DNA from 2 places in the Streptomyces mauvecolor genome. Region 2 is predicted to be linked to the other one. Evidence: riboswitches for the same ligand, from Rfam matches in the RefSeq annotation. Region 2 holds a riboswitch; the other holds the start of a gene.
The links. A riboswitch is a leader RNA that binds a small molecule or an ion and turns the genes downstream of it on or off. The one in region 2 is predicted to bind S-adenosylmethionine.
Positions count from the first base shown of each region.

Region 1: linked by a shared signal. The riboswitch ahead of ABD346_RS05090 (aminotransferase class V-fold PLP-dependent enzyme) and the one ahead of thrC (threonine synthase) in region 2 are both predicted to bind S-adenosylmethionine.

Region 1 is NZ_BAAASQ010000004.1:436,870-445,784, forward strand. It holds gene trpD (anthranilate phosphoribosyltransferase) at 1-1,003, shown strand, start outside; SAM riboswitch class IV at 1,104-1,221, shown strand; gene ABD346_RS05090 (aminotransferase class V-fold PLP-dependent enzyme) at 1,469-2,893, shown strand; gene ABD346_RS05095 (Lrp/AsnC family transcriptional regulator) at 3,068-3,349, opposite strand; gene ABD346_RS05100 (rhomboid family intramembrane serine protease) at 3,346-4,095, opposite strand; gene ABD346_RS05105 (hypothetical protein) at 4,251-4,505, shown strand; gene ABD346_RS05110 (NYN domain-containing protein) at 4,551-5,912, shown strand; gene ABD346_RS05115 (C40 family peptidase) at 6,188-7,210, shown strand; gene ABD346_RS05120 (C40 family peptidase) at 7,450-8,478, shown strand; gene ABD346_RS05125 (hypothetical protein) at 8,495-8,915, shown strand, end outside.
Region 2 is NZ_BAAASQ010000005.1:106,900-115,814, forward strand. It holds gene nagA (N-acetylglucosamine-6-phosphate deacetylase) at 1-414, opposite strand, end outside; gene ABD346_RS05955 (ROK family protein) at 414-1,385, opposite strand; gene ABD346_RS05960 (extracellular solute-binding protein) at 1,620-2,885, shown strand; gene ABD346_RS05965 (DUF3263 domain-containing protein) at 3,063-3,293, shown strand; gene otsB (trehalose-phosphatase) at 3,361-4,203, shown strand; gene ABD346_RS05975 (alpha,alpha-trehalose-phosphate synthase (UDP-forming)) at 4,273-5,745, opposite strand; gene ABD346_RS05980 (glucosyl-3-phosphoglycerate synthase) at 5,820-6,767, opposite strand; SAM riboswitch class I at 6,904-7,063, shown strand; gene thrC (threonine synthase) at 7,081-8,379, shown strand; gene ABD346_RS05990 (MoaD/ThiS family protein) at 8,447-8,722, shown strand.

The sequences.
Region 1 (8,915 bases), on a different contig from region 2:
GGACGCGCTCCTCAGCGGCACCGACCAGAGCGCGGACGTGACCGCCTGGGCGATGGACAGGATCATGCGCGGCGAGGCCACCGACGCCCAGATCGCCGCCTTCGCGGTGGCCCTGCGCGCCAAGGGCGAAACCGTCGCCGAGATCACCGGCCTGGTACGCACCATGTACGAGCACGCCAACCTCATCGAGGTGCCGGGCCCCAGCGTGGACATCGTCGGCACCGGCGGCGACAACGCCAAGACCGTCAACATCTCCACCATGTCGGCGATCGTGGTGGCCGGCACCGGCGCCAAGGTCGTCAAGCACGGCAACCGGGCCGCCTCCTCGGCCAGCGGCGCCTCCGACGTACTGGAGAAGCTCGGCGTCAACCTCGACCTCACCCCGCAGCGGGTCGTCGAGGTCGCCGAGGAGGCCGGTATCACGTTCTGCTTCGCCGTGAAGTTCCACCCGGCGCTGCGCTACGTCGCCGCGGCCCGCCGCGAGATGGGCATCCGCACGACGTTCAACTTCCTCGGCCCGCTGACCAACCCCGCGCGGGTACGGGCGCAGGCGACCGGGGTGGCGGACGCGCGGATGGCGCCCATCGTGGCGGGCGTGCTCGCCGAACGGGGCTCCTCCGCGCTGGTCTTCCGGGGCGACGACGGCCTCGACGAGCTGACCACCACCGGCACGTCCCGGGTGTGGGTGGTGCGCGACGGCCGGGTCCGCGAGGAGAGCTTCGACCCGCGGGACGTCGGCATCGAGATCGTGCCCATCGAGGCACTGCGCGGTGCGGACTCCTCGTACAACGCCGATGTCGCCCGGCGTCTGCTCGCCGGCGAGCGCGGGCCGGTGCGGGACGCGGTGCTGCTCAACTCGGCGGCTGCCCTGGTCGCCCTCGAACCGGGGGAGGGGCCGCTCGCCGGGCAGCTCGGCGCCGCGATGGCCCGGGCCGCCGAGGCCATCGACTCGGGGTCGGCCCGGCGCGCCCTGGAGCGGTGGGTCGCGGCCAGCAACGCGTAGCCCGCACCGGATGTGCTCGTACCCGATGTGACGCAAGGCGCAGTCCAGATCGCGGACTGTGCCTTGCACACGCCGGGACGTGTGGCAGGATGCTGTTCAAGGTCATGAGTGACAGCGATTTAGGCCCCGGCTCGCTGTCCGGCAACCCTCCGTCCGTGGCGGGGTGCCCCGGGTGAAGACCAGGTCGTAGGCAGCAAGGCCTACGGCAAGCGCGGACCCCTGGACATCGCGTGATGTCACAGCCCTGGGGTCCTGGTCCTCAAGGGAGCAGTCTCGTGAGCAAGCGAATGCGATAGGGCGTACCGCCCCTTCTTCACACCCTCCGCGCACCCTTCTTCGGGCTGCGTGTTCGAGGTCGACACCCGTACACGGCAAGGCAGTCGAACCCTCTCGCTCGATGCAGGGTCGCGCCGCCGTACCCGGGATCCGAAGCCAACTCGCCTTTTCCTGCCGGGAGATACCGCCATGTCCGCACGCCCTGCCGCCACCGCGACCGCCACCGCTTCTGCCGCCGCCGAGTCCGCCGACCCCTGCTGTGCTGCGCCGCTTCCGGTGCTCGGCCGCGATGTCACCGTGCCGCTGGTCACCGGCGGCGAGGTGACGTACGCCGCCCTCGACTACGCGGCGAGCGCGCCCGCCCTCCAGCGGGTCTGGGACGACGTCGCCGCGTACGCCCCCTACTACGGCAGCGTGCACCGCGGGGCCGGCTACCTCTCGCAGCTCTCCACCGACCTGTTCGAGAACAGCCGCGTCACGGTGGCCGAATTCCTCGACTGCCGCCCCGGCGACCAGGTCGTCTTCACCCGCTCCACGACGGACTCGCTGAACCTGCTCGCCCAGGTGGTCCCGGCCGGCTGCGAGGTCTTCGTCTTCGAGACCGAGCACCACGCCTCGCTGCTGCCGTGGCGCGACGCCCGCGTGACGTACCTGAACGCGCCGCGTACCCCGCAGCAGGCCGTCGAGACCCTGGAGCGCGCGCTCGCCGACCGCGACCCCTACGGCCCCGCGCTCGTCTGTGTCACCGGCGCGTCCAACGTCACGGGTGAGCTGTGGCCGGTGAAGGAACTCGCCGCCGCCGCGCACGCCCACGGCGCCCGCATCGTCCTCGACGCCGCCCAGCTCGCGCCCCATCACCCCGTCTCGGTACGGGAGTTGGACGTCGACTGGATCGCCTTCTCCGGGCACAAGCTGTACGCGCCGTTCGGCTCGGGCGTGCTCGCCGGGCGTGCGGACTGGCTCCAGGAGTCCGAGCCGTATCTGGCCGGTGGCGGTGCCTCCAAGAAGGTCGCGCGGCGCGCCGACGGCGGCGTGGACGTCGAGTGGCACACCACGGCCGCCCGCCACGAGGCCGGGTCGCCCAACGTCATCGGCGTCTACTCCATCGCCTCCGCCTGCAAGGCGCTGACCGAGGCGGGCTTCGACTCGCTGGTCGAGCGGGAGCGGCACCTCGTCGCGAAGGTGCGGGCCGGCCTGGCGGAGGTGCCCGAGGTCCGGGTCCTTTCGCTCTTCGGCGACGACGCGCCCCGGGTCGGCGTCATCTCGTTCGTCGTCGACGGCTGGAACAGCTCGCACTTCGCGGCGGCGCTGTCCGCGGAGTACGGCATCGGGGTGCGCGACGGCCTCTTCTGCGCCCACCCGCTGGTGCGCACGCTGCTCGGCAGCGACCCGCAGGACCCGGGCGAGTGCGGGGCGCCCGAGGCGGAGCCGGGCCAGCTCCCCCAGACTTCGTCCGGGGGGACCCCCACTCTGAACGCGATCCGGGTCAGCTTCGGGGCGGGCACCCCGGACGAGCACGTCGACCGCTTCGTAGCGGCTGTGCGGGAGCTGGTCACCCAGGGTGCGAAGTGGCAGTACCGCACGGAGTCGGGGCGCTGCGTCCCGGCGGTGTGAACCCCGCCGGGCCACGCCTTTCCGGGGGCTCTCGCCCCCGGAACCTCCCGGGGCTCCGCCCCGGACCCCGTTCGCGCCTCGAGGGCGCTCGTCCTCGAACGCCGGACGGGCTGGGTATGCCCGTATCGCACCCTGCCAGGGGCGCGGGGGCGCAGCCTCCGAGCAAAGGGGGCTCTAGGAATCCAGGCCGATCGCGAAGGCCGCTTCCAGGTCGTGCTGGGAGTACGTGCGGAACGCGACATGCGTATCCGTGCCCTCGACACCGGGAATCTTGCTGATGCTGCCGGGGATGATGTCCGCCAGGTCGTCGTGGCGGGCCACCCTGACCAGCGCGATCAAGTCGTACGTACCCGTCACCGAGTACACCTCGCTGACGCTGTCGAGCGCCGCGATGGACTCCGCGATCTCGGGAATCCGGTCCACGCTGGTCTTGATGAGCACGATCGCGGTGATCACGGCTGGCTTTCTCCCTCGGTGGCGGCCGGACCCGCGGGCTTCACGGGCTTTCGGCGTTTCACTCTATCCGCCCCGCGGAAACGGGCCCACGCGTAGAGGAAGCCGAGGCCGAAGCCGATGAGATGGGCGAGGTAGGCCACCCCGGGCCCCGGCGGCGCGCTCCGGATCGCCAGCCACTGCAGGGCGAACCAGAAGACGAGCACCATCCACGCGGGGAAGCGCAGCGGCAGGAACAGCAGGAACGGGAAGATGCTGGTCACCCTGGCTCTGGGGAACAGGCGGAGGAAGGCGCCGAGCACGGCCGAGATGGCCCCGGACGCCCCCACCAGGGTCTGGTCCGAATCCGCGTGCGCCGCCGCGTACCCGAGCAGTGCCAGATAGCCGGCCGCCAGGTAGAACAGGGCGAACTCCAGCCGGCCCATCCCTTCCTCGGCCATCGCGCCGAAGACGTACAGGAACAGCATGTTGCCGAGCAGGTGCAGCCAGCTGCCGTGCACGAACAGGGCGGTGAGCGGGGTGAGCAGGGTGTGCGGCCGCCCCGCCGTCAGCTCTTCCGGGATGACGCCCCAGCGGGTGAAGTAGTCGCTCTGCGCGCTCAGGATCGCGTCACCGGTTCCGTACCCCGTGTTGAGGCCCGAGACCGGGCCGATGACGAAGAGCAGGCAGCAGGCGGTGATCAGGCCGTATGTCATGGCCGGGCCGTGCACCGCGCTCTTGAGGATCGCCGCTCCCCGCCGCTTGATCATGGGGAGAGAATGGCCTAAAGGGAGCTTTCGGTACAGAGCGCCTCGCCGTGCCGGGCGGCGACGGGTAGGCCGTAGGGTTGCGGGCAGTACTCCCGCAGTTCGACGGCGCACCGCGAGATCCTGGACCATGGAAGTGGAAAAGAGGGCGGCACCACATGACCACCGTTCCCCAGCCGACCACCGAGACCCGGTGGCGCTGCACGCTCTGCGGAAACCTCACCCGTTTCGATGTCACCCGCTCGTCGAAAGTGATCGAGTACGTCCACCTGGACCTCGCCGGAGAGCCCAAGGTGGAAGAACGCGAGGTGGTCAGTGAGACCATCGAGTCGGTCCGCTGCCGCTGGTGCAACGCGGTGGACCAGATCGAGCTAGTGGACCGGCCGGGTACCGACGCCGCGACCGCCTCCTGAGGGCGGCCTCCCGAGCGGTACGGATGACAGTTGGGGTGACGGATTGTGGAGCATGCAAGCGGTGCCGACCCGGCCGCTGCGGCCGGTGACGGCCCCGCCGAGGTGCTCGACCGCCCGCTGCCCGAAGGGGTGCGGCGCCGGGTCGTCGCCTTCGTCTCGGAGGCGTTCGGCGGCCTGACCGTTACCGAACTGCCGGGACAATTGCGGCAGTACGCCCGTTTCACCCCGACCCGGCGCGCCAAGTTCGCGGGCAACGCGATGGCCGCCGCGCTGGAGAGCGACCCCGTCTTCCGCCAGCGGATCGGCGAGCGGCTCAAGGAGGCGCAGCCCGAGCTCGCCGGCGCCGTCGAGGCCGGATCGCCGCCCGCGGCCGCCGACCCCGTGGACGTGGCGGCCGCCGCCTATGTGCTGCGCCCCACCGGCTGGGTGAAGCTGGTCGCGGCGGCCGGCGAGGAGGCCCAGCGGGCGTTCGCCGAGCGGGCCGACGAGGAGGGCAGGCGCGAACTGGAGCGGCTGCGTGAGGAACTCGCCGAGGCCCGCGCCCTGGTCAAGTCCGAGAACGAGGCGCTGCGTCTCGAACTGCTCGCCGCCCGCAAGGAAGCCGAAACGCTCCAGCGCAAGCTGCGCAGCGCCCAGAGCGATGTGAAGCGCGGCGAGGCGGCGCTGCGCCGGACCACCTCCGAGATCGACGGCATCAAGTCCGAGGCGGCCGCCCAGGTGGCCGCGGCCGAGAGCGAGACCCGGCGCCTCAAGACGCGGCTCGGCGAGGCCGAGGCGGGACTTGAGGCGAGCCGGCGCGCGGTCCGCGAGGGGCGCTCGGTGGAGGACATGCGGCTGCGGCTGCTGCTCGACACCGTCCTGGAGGGCGCCCAGGGCCTGCGCCGCGAACTGGCCCTGCCGCCCGCATCCGTACGTCCCGCCGACACCGTGGACGCGGTCGCGCCGGGCAACATGACGCCCAAGGACATCGCGGCCCGGGCCCTGTCGGAGACCGACCCGGCGCTGCTCGACCAGCTGCTCGGGCTGCCCCAGGTGCACCTGGTCGTGGACGGCTACAACGTGACCAAGACGGGCTATCCGACGATGCCGTTGGAGAAGCAGCGCCTCAGGCTGCTCGGCGGCCTGTCCGTGCTCGCCGCGCAGACGGGCGCCGAGGTCACGTGTGTCTTCGACGGTGCGGAACTCGCGGCCCCGGTGCTGCTCGCGCCGCCCAGGGGCGTGCGGGTCCTGTTCTCGAAGCCCGGGGTGACCGCCGACGAGCTGATCCGTCAGCTGGTGCGGGCCGAGCCGTCCGGGCGGCCCGTGGTGGTCGTCTCGACGGACAAGGAAGTGGCGGACGGCGTCGCGAAGGCGGGCGCCCGCCCGGTCGCCTCGCTGCTGCTCCTGAAGCGTCTTTCACGCGTCTGACGCATTCAGGGCGTTTGGCAACTCCTGTGTTCAATGCCCGAATTCGGGTGATCGCCGACCAGCGCTCCGTCAAGTGCCAACTACTGCGCGTGGGGTGACAGTAAAGAATCATCTGGGCCCCGGAGTTTTTTCCTATCAGGATTTGAACTGATCACAGGAAGGTCACTAGGGTCGGGCCTCGTACCTTCACGCGTTGATCACTCGTCCCGGGGTGACCGTGAAGGTCCCGCCGAGTGTGCCCTGTTCGGCGGCTGAGGAAGAAGGAGCTCGCCTTCGTGGGGTCCCACCGTCGTCCCAAGCCCGCGAGCCGCACCCGTGTGACCGTGCTCAGCGCGACCGCGGCCGCAGTCGTCGCCCTTACTTCGCAGGCTGCCCAGGCGGACCCGAAGCCCTCCAAGGACGAGGTCAAGAGCAAGGTCGACAAGCTCTACGACGAGGCCGAGCAGGCGACCGAGGCGGCCAATGGCGCCAAGGAGAAGCAGGCCGCCCTGGAGAAGGAGATCGGCCAGATCCAGGACAAGGTCGCCCGCGGTCAGCAGGAGCTCAACACCCTGCGCAGCGGCCTCGGTTCGATGGCCTCGGCCCAGTACCGCTCCGGCGGCATCGACCCCTCGCTCGCGCTCTTCCTCTCCTCCAACCCGGACGACTTCCTGGACAAGGCCTCCTCCCTCGACCAGCTGAGCGCCACTCAGACCGAGGCGCTGCAGAAGATCCAGGGCAAGCAGCGCACCCTCGCGCAGGAGCGCAAGGAGGCCGAGGGCAAGCTGAAGGACCTCGCCGACACCCGCAAGGTGCTCGACGACAAGAAGAAGGAAGTCCAGGGCAAGCTCGGCGACGCGCAGACCCTGCTCAACTCCCTGACCGCGCAGGAGAAGCAGGCGCTCGCCGCCGACGACGCGCGCGCCAACCGCTCCAACGAGCGCCCGAACCTCGGCAACGTGCCCGCCTCGGGTGTCGGCGGTGCCGCCCTCGCCGCGGCCCAGACCCAGCTCGGCAAGCCGTACAGCTACGGCGCGACCGGCATGGCGACCTTCGACTGCTCGGGCCTGACGGGCTACGCCTACGCCCAGGCCGGCGTCCACCTGCCGCGTACCTCGCAGGAGCAGGCCAACGCGGGCACCCGGATCGGCCGCGGCGACCTCAAGCCCGGCGACCTGGTGCTCTTCTTCGGCGACCTGCACCACATCGGCCTGTACGCCGGCAACGGCATGGTGCTGCACGCGCCGAGGACCGGCACGGTCGTGCGCTACGAGTCGATGGACAACATGCCGTTCCAGTTCGGTGTGCGCATCGGCTGACCCGCCTTCCCCTCCGTCAGCCGCCGATGCCGCCCAAACGGGCGAATTGCGGCAACTCGCGCTGACGCCACGCCCCGCCGGTGACCTGTGCTCTCCGGTGGGGCGTCACTTTGCGTAGGCGGCGGGGTCGTTGGCCGCCCGGTGTGCGCCCGGTTACTGTCCGGCGTGCGGTTTCCCCGGTGACTCGCCGCCCGCCCGGGCGGCAGGGGCCGCACGCAGTGCAAGGGAGTGCGGCATACGTGGCGTCCCATCGCCGGCCTTCGCAGTCGGGCCTGACCCAGAGCGCGCGCGTCACCGTCCTTTCGGCCGCGGCGGCGACCGCCGCCGCAGCCCTCGCGGCACCCGCGGCGAGCGCCGACCCGCACGGGCCGGCCTCCTCGGGACAGGCCAAGGTGGACCGCCTCTTCGAGGAGGCCGAGCAGGCCACCGAGCAGTACGACAAGGCCGACGCGCACACGCGGGAGCTGCGTGAGCAGGTCAAGCAGGCGCAGGACGGCGTCGCGCGCGGCCAGGACAGGATCAACCGCATGCGGGGCGCGCTCGGCGCGATCGCCGGGGCGCAGTACCGCCAGGGCGGCATCGACCCCGCGATCGCCCTGCTCCTGTCCTCGAACCCGGCCACGTATCTCGACCGGGCCGCCGCCCTCGACCGGCTGAGCGAGCGTCAGACCAGCGCGCTCCAGGACCTCCAGCGCGAGCAGCGGCGCCTGTCCCAGCAGCGCGCCGAGGCCGGCCGCAAACTCGCCGAGCTGGAGCGCAGCCGCACCGAGGTGGCCCGGCACAAGCGGACCGTGGAGTCGAAGCTGGCCGAGGCGCGCCGGACGCTCAACGCGATGCCCACCGACGAGCGGGCCGCCTTCGACCGCGCCTCACGCTCGGGACGCGCCCAACTGCCCGCGCTCTCCGACTCGGCGCCCGCCTCCGCGCGGGCCGCGGCGGCCGTGATGGCGGCCCGCGCGGCGATCGGCAAGCCGTACATCTGGGGCTCCAGCGGGCCCGCCGGGTTCGACTGTTCGGGCCTGATGCAGTGGTCGTACGCCCAGGCCGGGCTCGGCCTGCCGCGCACCTCGCAGGAGCAGCGGTACGCCGGCCATCAGGTGCCGCTCTCCGAGGCGAAGCCGGGCGACCTGATCACGTACCGGCACGACGCCAGCCACATCGCCATGTACATGGGGAACGGCCAGGTCGTGCACGCTCCGTATCCGGGGGCGCCGGTGCGCTACGACCCCGTGGGGATGATGCCCATTTCCTCCGTGACGCGCGTCTGACCGTACGATCGGCGGCGTGGCAGGTCATGGGCGTGGTCGAGGGGTGTGGCGCGGGCGGGCGGCGGGTTGCGCGCTCACCGCGCTGCTGCTCGTGGTCGGCTGCTCGGCGCCCGGCTCGGCCCCCGACGCCACGGCGAGCCAGGTGCAGCAGGTCCTCGACCGGCGCGCCGCCGCGGTCCTGAAACACGACGAGGCCGGTTATCTGGCCGCCGTCGACCCCGCCGCCACGGGCTTGCGGGTGGCCCAGCGCACCGAGCTCGGCAACCTCGCGCAGGTGCCGCTCAGCTCCTGGGCGTACAAGGTCACCGGCGTGGACCGGCACGGCGCGACGGCGACCGCCAAGGTGGATCTGCGCTACCGGATCGAGGGCTACGACAGCGCCCCCGTGACGGCCGCCCGCACCCTGACCCTCGACCGGCGCGGCGGCGGCTGGTACG
Region 2 (8,915 bases):
GCCCTCGCTGTGCGCGCCCTTGCGGCACGGCGAGATGAACGGGCCCTCGAAGTGGATGCCGGCCAGGTCGCCCTGCTCGACCAGCTCGGAGAGGAGCCCCGCGCGCTGGGCGAGGACGTCCATCTCGCCGGTCACCGTGGAGGCGACGACGGTGGTGCTGCCGTGCAGCCGGTGGGTGTGGACGCCCTTGAGGACGTCCTCGACCGTGCCGTTGGTGAAGGAGGCGCCGCCGCCGCCGTGGTTGTGCATGTCGACGAAGCCGGGCACGACCCAGTGGCCCGTGAGGTCGAGCGAAGGCGCGTCGGCGGGGGCGGCCCCGGCGATCGTGGTGCCGTCGACGATCACGCGTCCGTTCTCGACGACCCCGGTCGGGAGGACGACGCGGGCGCCGGAGAGAACAAGCGATGCGGCCATCAGGCGGTTACCTCACTGGAGTCGGAGTCGGGAGCGGTGGTGGGGGCGGCGGCCCCGGCGACGAGGTCCCAGGCGAGCAGACCGGCGCCCAGGCAGCCGGCGGTGTCCCCGAGGGCCGCGGGGACGATCTCGGGCAGCTTCTGGAACGTCACGCGCTCCTCGACGGCGGCCCTCAGCGGTACGAACAAGGTTTCCCCGGCTTCGGCGAGTCCGCCACCGATGATCAGCACGCGGGGGTCGAGCAGGGTGAGCGCCGTGACCAGACCGTCCGCGAGCGCGTCGACCGCGTTCTGCCAGACGGCGAGTGCGCGGGGGTCGCCGGACTCGACGGCCTTGGCGCAGTCCGCGGCGTCCGCCTCCGGATCGCCGCTCGCCCCGGCCCAGGCCAGCGTCACCGCGGAGGCCGAGGCCAGGCGCTCCAGGCAGCCGCGCTGGCCGCACGGGCAGGCGGTGCCGCCGGGCCGTACGACGATGTGGCCGATCTCCCCGGCGAAGCCGTGCGCGCCCGGCTCGACCCGGCCGTCGATGCCGATCGCGCCCGCGATGCCGGTGCCGAGCGGGATGAACAGGAAGCGGTCGGCGCCCTTGCCCGCGCCGATCCGGCCCTCGGCGAGGCCGCCGGTGCGCACGTCGTGGCCGAGCGCGACCGGCACCCCGCGCAGGCGCTCGCTGAGCAGCCGCCGCATGGGTACGTCGCGCCAGCCCAGGTTGGCGGCGTACGCGGCGATCCCGTTCTCGGCGTCCACGATGCCGGGCACGGCGACGCCGGCCGCGACCGCGCTCTCGCCGAAGTGCTCCTCGCCGTACGCCCGCAGATCCGCGGCGAACGCGAGGATCGACTCGACCACGGCGTCGGGCCCGCGCTCTCTGCCGGTGGGCCTGCGCGCCTCGTGGAGGAGGGTGCCGTGCGCCCCTACGAGGGCGGCCTTCATCCCGGTGCCGCCCACATCCAGGGCGATGACGTGTCTCACGGGGACAGTCTCGCGCCAACACCCATGAAAGGTCTAGTCCACTCGCCGAATGAAGGAGAAAGCGCTTTCTGCTCTCAAAATTTCCCAATGTACTCTTGCACCGGGCGTTGCGGAAGCGATATGCGACTGGTGTAGACCTCATTCCCCCGTATGAGGGAAAATCGCAGCTCACATACAGGACGTCACGGGGGACCGACTGGATCCGCCAGGATCACGACGAGGGTGGGATAGCGCGTGCGCAGGCGCCTCTTGGGCTTGACCGCGGCGGTGGCCGCATTCGGCATGACGGCAGTGCTCTCGGGATGCGGCGGGCAGAGCGGTTCCGGCGACGTCACCCTCAAGCTGGTGGCGGCCGACTACGACATATCCGGCGGCGGCAGTACGAAGACGTACTGGCACAACGTTGTCGACGCGTTCGAGAAGAAGAACCCCGGCATCAAGGTCGACGTCCAGATCTTCTCCTGGGACGTCGTCGACGCCAAGGTCGCCGAGATGGTCAAGGCGGGCAACGCCCCCGACATCGCGCAGATCGGCGCGTACTCCGACTACGCGGCGAGCGGCAAGCTCTACAGCGTCGACCAGTTGCTCTCCATCCCCACCGAGGCCAACTTCCTGGCGCCGCTGGCGGACGCGGGCAACGTCAAGCGCGTCCAGTACGGCATGCCGTTCGTGGCCTCCACGCGACTGCTCTTCTACAACCAGACGCTGTTCGACCAGGCCCACATCCGGCCGCCGAACACCTGGGCCGAGCTCGCCACCGACGCCAAGGTGCTCAAGTCCAAGGGTGTGAAGACCCCCTTCGCGCTGCCGCTCGGCAGCGAGGAGGCGCAGGCCGAGACCATGATGTGGATGCTCAGCGGCAACGGCGGCTACACCAACACCGTCGACGGCTACGACATCGACTCGCCCGAGAACATCCAGACCTTCGACTGGCTGAAGACCAACCTGGTCGAGCCCGAGCTGACCGGCCCGGTCGCACCCGCCAAGCTCAACCGGCAGGACGCGTTCGACGCGTTCGCGAAGGGCGAGGTCGGCATGCTCAACGGCCATCCCTCGCTGATGGAGCAGGCGAAGAAGAAGGGCATCAAGTTCGGCATGGTGCCGCTGCCCGGGCCGAGCGGCAAGGCCAAGGCGGCGATGGGCGTCGCCGACTGGATTATGGGCTTCAAGCAGGGCGGGCACCGGGCGCAGATCGGCAAGTTCCTGGACTTCACGTTCTCCGACCAGAACGTGCTGCAGTTCGCCGACCAGTACGACCTGCTGCCGTCCACGGTGTCGGCGTCCACGGCCATGGCGGCGGACGCCAAGCACAAGGACCTCAAGCCCTTCCTGGACGCCCTGCCGACGTCCGAGCTGCCCCCGGTCGGCAAGACGTCGTGGCCGAAGGTGAGCGAGACGGTGAAGAAGAAGATCGGTACGGCCGTGGCGCCGGGGGGTTCGCCGAAGGCGGTCCTCCAGGACATCGCGAAGGTGGCGATGGACGCGGAGAACGCGGAATAGTTCCGGGTTCCTTGGGGGTGCGCCCCAAACCCCGGGGGTTGGCCCGTGCCTCGGCATCGGCGGGCCCGGGGCTCCCGGGGCGGAGCCCCGGCGCACCCCGCCGAACCTGCACCCCGCCAGGCATCCGGCGCCCCGCCCCCGCGCCCCGCCCGCCCCGCCAGGGCTACCGTGGAGCGCATGGCAGATGACCTGGACGACCGCGCAAGGGCCGTGCTCCGGATGGAGGGCCGGGCCTGGCCCACCCCGGGGGCCAAGGAACGGGCCATCCGGGAGGAGCTCGGGGTTTCACCCACGCGCTACTACCAGCTCCTCAACGCCCTCCTGGACGACACCCGCGCCCTCGCCCACGCCCCCGTAACCGTCAACCGCCTGCGCCGAGCCAGGGACGAACAGCGCGACCGCCGCTGACCGCACGCGCCGTTGCGCCATACGTGCACCCACCCCCACCCGCCCGGACCCCGATAGGGTCGGCCGCATGGGAAGCCAACCGCCGCAACCCCTGCCGACCCCCGCCACCCAGCTCGGCCGCGACGGCCTCGCCGCGATCCTGACGCGCCCGGAGCACGCCGTCGTCGCGATCGACTTCGACGGCACGCTCGCCGAGATCGTCGCCGACCCCGAGCAGGCCCGGGCCCACCCCGACGCCGTACCCGCACTGGCCGCGCTGGCCCCGCACGTCGCATCCGTCGCAGTCGTCACCGGCCGGCCGGCCGGGGTCGCGGTCCGGTACGGGGGCTTCGCGGGCGTAGCGGGCCTGGAGCACCTCGTGGTCCTGGGCCACTACGGTGCCGAGCGCTGGGACGCGGTCACCGGCACCGTCCATACCCCCGCCCCCCACCCCGGCGTGGCCGCCGCCCGCGCGGAACTCCCCGGGGTCCTCGACGCGCACGGCGCCTGGCGCGGCACCTGGATCGAGGAGAAGGGCCAGGCCGTCGCGGTCCACACCCGCCGGGCCCAGGACCCCCAGGCCGCCTTCGACGCCCTCCGCACCCCCCTCGCCGACCTGGCCGCCCACCACGGCCTGGTCCTCGAACCCGGCCGCCTGGTACTGGAGTTGAGGCCCCCCGGCATGGACAAGGGGGTGGCGCTCTCCGCGTACATACGCGAGGTGGGCGCCGAGTCGGTCCTGTACGTGGGCGACGACCTGGGCGACCTCCCCGCGATCGCCGCCGTGGAGAAGCTCCGCTCGGACGGCATGCCGGGGTTGCTGGTGGCGGCGGACACGGTGATCGCGGAACTGGCGGAGAGAGCAGACCTGCTGCTGACCGGCCCCGCGTCGGTGACGACGTTCCTGCGAACCCTGGCCGCCCACATGTAGCCCCGGCCGGGGGTGGGCGACTCGGGCCGCCCGCCCCCGGGCGACGAGCAGGCGGGGAATCGCCCCCCCCTAGCCCCCCAACCCCTCCAACTGCCCCAGAAACCACCGCCGAGGCGGCACCGCGGTCCCCGCCGCGGCCAACCGCTTGGTCCGCTCGGCCCGCTCCTCCTCCGCCATGCTCAGCCCCGCGTGCAACGCGGCAGCCGTCCCCGTGATGTCGTACGGGTTCACGACGATCGCGTCCTCCCCGAGCTCCGCGACCGCCCCCGCCTCCCGCGACAGCACTAGCGCGCACCCCGAGTCGGACACCACCGGAACCTCCTTGGCGACGAGGTTCATGCCGTCCCGGACGGGGTTGACGAGGGCGACGTCCGCGAGCCGGTAAGCGGCGAGCGACCGGGCGAAGTCGTCCTGGACGTGAAGGACGACAGGAGTCCAACCCGGCACGCCGTAAACGGAGTTGATCTCGGCAGCCACCCTCCCCACCTCCTCCGTGTACTCCCGGTACACGGCCAGATCCTGCCGGGAGGGATACGCGAAGGCCACGTGCACGACCCGCTCCCGCCACTCCGGGTGCGTGTCCAGCAAATGCCGGTAAGCCAGCAGCCCCCGCACGATGTTCTTGGACAGCTCCGTGCGGTCGACCCGCACGATGGTCCGCCGGCCCTCCCCGATCTGCTCGCGCAGGGCGGCCATCCGCTCCTCGACATCGGCCTCGTGCGCCCGCCGCCGCAGGAAGTCGCCGTCCGCGCCGAGCGGATGCACGGCGAGGTCGGTCTCGCGAGCGGCCCGCTCCCCACCCGTCCCGTGCCGGAAGAAAACCCGTTCCTCCCCGCCGGGCGAGCCGACCCACTCGCCCTCGTCCGCCCCCAGCACCCCCGAAACCGACTCCGCGAACGCGGAGGCCCACCGCCAGGTGAGGAACCCCAGCCGGTCCGCCCCCAGCATTCCCCGCAGCAGCTGCCGCGCGATGTCGTCCGGCAGCATCCGGAAGTAGTCCACCGGCGCCCACGGCGTGTGCGAGAAGTGGGCGATGCGCAGATCGGGGCGGAGCGAGCGGAGCATCCCCGGCACAAGAGCGAGGTGGTAGTCCTGCACCAGGACGCGCGCCCCGTCCGCTGCCTCCACCGCGAGCGCCTCCGCGAAGGCGCGGTTGTACGCCTCGTACGACGCCCACTGCCGCCGGAACTCCGCGTCGAAGACCGGCTCAAGGGGTGTCTGGTACAGCATGTGCTGGACGAACCACAGCACCGAGTTCGCGATGCCGTTGTACGCGTCGGAGAAGACGGCCGGGTCGATGTCCAGCATCCGGACGCCCGTCTCACCCACGCCGCGCCGCACCGCCTCGCGGTCACCCTCGCCCAGCGCCGCGCACACCCACACCGACTCCACGTCGGAGCCGATCGCGCTCAATCCGGAGACGAGCCCGCCCCCGCCCCGCTTCGATTCGAGGGACCCGTCCTCCTTCAGCGCGTACGAGACGGGGCCGCGATTCGACGCGACGAGTACCTGGGCCCTGGGGGCGGCGTGCGCGGTGACCATGTTGCGGAACCTAGCCCGCCCCGCAACCCCTCAAACACGCGTACGCCCGCCCCCGGGAGCGGGATCCGGCCGTCCTACGCCGCCCGGTGCACCGCGTACTCCTCGATGTCCCGCATGGGCGGCCGCTCCTCGGTGTCCACGGCGTACGTGTGCGGCACGAAGCCGTGCTCACCGCGCTCGAACTGGGTCAGCTCGGGCCGTACGAGATGGCCCCGGGACAGCCTCAGCTGCGCGGTGCGGTAGATCGCGGCGGCCATCCGGCCGAGCGCCTGCCCGTCCTGGTGGCGGTGCTTGCGTACGCCCACGTCGACCTGCGCCAGCGCGTCGAGCCCCACCGTGTGCAGCGCGTCGACGAGCAGCGCGAGCTCCACCCCGTACCCGACGGGGAACGGCAGCCGTTCCAGGAGCGAGCGCCTGGCCGCGTACTCGCCGCCCAACGGCTGGACGATTCCGGCCAGTTGGGGCCAGTGGAGATTGAGCAGCGGCCTCGCCACCAGCTCGGTGACCCGACCCCCCTGGCCCGCTGTCCCGCCGAAGGGGCGGTCGTACATCGCCTTGACGAAGTCCACGTCCGGGTCGGTCAGGAGCGGCCCGACGATCCCGGAGACGAATCCCGCGTCGAAGTCCTTCAGGTCCGCGTCGATGAAGCACACGACGTCGCCGCTGGTCACGAGCAGCGAGCGCCACAGCACCTCGCCCTTGCCGGGCAGCGCGGGTATGCGGGGCAGGATCGCGTCCCGGTGGACGACCCGGGCGCCGGCCTTCGCCGCGACCTCGGCCGTACGGTCGCCGGACCCGGAGTCGATCACCACGAGCTCGTCGACCAGGGGCACCGCATCGGTCATCAGCTCGCGCCGGATCGCGGCCACGATGTCACCGACGGTGGCCTCCTCGTCGAGGGCGGGCAGCACGACACTGACGGTCGTACCCGTGCGCTGTTTCGCGGCCAGGATCCGCTCGACCGGCCGCTCCGTCGCGGACCAGGAACGCCTGCTCAGCCAGCGCTCCACCTCTTCCAGCACGGTTCCTGGCCTCCTCATGTGATCCATCTCGCGGTTCGGACGACTATCTCAACCGTCCCGGCCTTCGGTTACAGTCTTGAACAACGCGGATGACCGTCGCATGTCGGGGGTCGTCGTCACGCTGACAATCGAATACCGCTCATCCAGAGGGGCAGAGGGAAACGGCCCGTTGAAGCCCCGGCAACCCTCCAGTCGGTTCTCGTCGATCGTTTTCACCGATCCAAGACACGAGGCCACCGGCTAGGGAAGGTGCCAAATCCGTCTCATGGCGATGTTCGCCATGAGGAAGATGAGGAGAAAGGGCCTCCCCTCCATGTCTGCACAGACTGTCGAAAACCGTACCTCTGCCGGCCGTGCCGTTGATCTCGGTCCGGCGTCCGGGCTTTCCTGCCGCGAGTGCGGCCAGCGTTTCGAACTTGGCCCGATCTTCGCCTGTGAACTGTGTTTCGGACCGCTCGAAGTGGCTTATGACCTGCCGCTCGGCGACCCCGAGGCGCTGCGCAAGCAGATCGAGGCGGGTCCCGAGAACATCTGGCGTTACGCGCCGCTGCTGCCCGTCCCCGCCGACGTGGCCGACAAGCCGAACCTGAACCCGGGCTTCACCAAGCTCGTCAAGGCCGAGAACCTGGCGCGCGAGCTGGGCGTCGAGCCCGGCAAGCTGTTCGTCAAGGACGATTCCGGCAACCCGACGCACTCCTTCAAGGACCGCGTCGTGGCGCAGGCCCTGGAGGCCGCGCGCGCCTTCGGCTTCACCACGCTCTCCTGCTCCTCCACCGGAAACCTGGCGGGCGCGGTCGGCGCCGCCGCCGCGCGGGCCGGCTTCCGCTCCTGCGTGTTCATCCCGCACGACCTGGAGCAGGGCAAGGTCGTCATGGCCGCGGTGTACGGCGGCGAGCTCGTCGGCATCGAGGGCAACTACGACGACGTGAACCGCTTCTGCTCCGAGCTCATCGGCGACCCGCTGGGCGAGGGCTGGGGCTTCGTCAACGTCAACCTGCGGCCGTACTACGGCGAGGGTTCCAAGACGCTGGCGTACGAGATCTGCGAGCAGCTCGGCTGGCAGCTGCCGGACCAGCTGGTCATCCCGATCGCCTCGGGCTCCCAGCTCACGAAGATCGACAAGGGCCTCCAGGAGCTCATCAAGCTCGGCCTCGTCGAGGACAAGCCGTACAAGATCTTCGGCGCGCAGGCCGAGGGCTGCTCCCCGGTGTCGACCGCCTTCAAGGCCGGTCACGACGTCGTACGCCCCCAGAAGCCGGACACCATCGCCAAGTCGCTCGCGATCGGCAACCCGGCGGACGGTCCGTACGTCCTGGACATCGCGCGCCGCACCGGCGGCGCGGTGGAGGACGTGAACGACGAGCAGATCGTCGACGCGATCAAGCTCCTCGCCCGGACCGAGGGCATCTTCGCGGAGACCGCGGGCGGCGTGACGGTCGGCGTCACCAAGAAGCTCATCGAGGCCGGTCTGATCGACCCGTCGCTCACCACGGTCGTGCTCAACACCGGTGACGGGCTCAAGACCCTGGACGCGGTGGCCGCCACGTCCCAGGCGACCGCGACCATCCGCCCGAGCCTGGACGCCTTCCGCGAAGCCGGCCTCGCCCACTGAGGCGCTGCCGCACGGGAGCCTCGCCCACTGAGCCACCGCCGACCTGAACGACTAGGAGCACCGAACCATGAGCGTGAACGTCCGCATCCCCACGATTCTCCGCACCTACACCGGCGGCCAGGCCGAGGTCGCCGCCGAGGGCGCCACCCTCGCCGAGGTCATCGCCGACCTGGAGAAGAACCACACCGGCATCGCCGCGCGCGTCCTGGACGACCAGGGCAAGCTGCGCCGCTTCGTCAACGTGTACGTCAACGACGACGACGTGCGCTTCGAGCAGGGCCTCCAGACGGCCACCCCGGAAGGCGCGGGCGTCTCGATCATTCCCGCGGTGGCGGGCGGCTGACGGACGGATCGTTCGCCTTCGCCCGTACCCAGAGCTGAACTTTGAGTTGCCCCCTCCGCGCAAGAAGCGGAGGGGGCAATTCAGCATGGTTGAGCGGGGTACAGTTGGGGAAGCGCCTTCGCTTCGAGTGCCAAGTGCATATGAGAACGCGACAACATGAGGTCAAAGTGTGTGTGTCCTTTGTTCCTTAAGT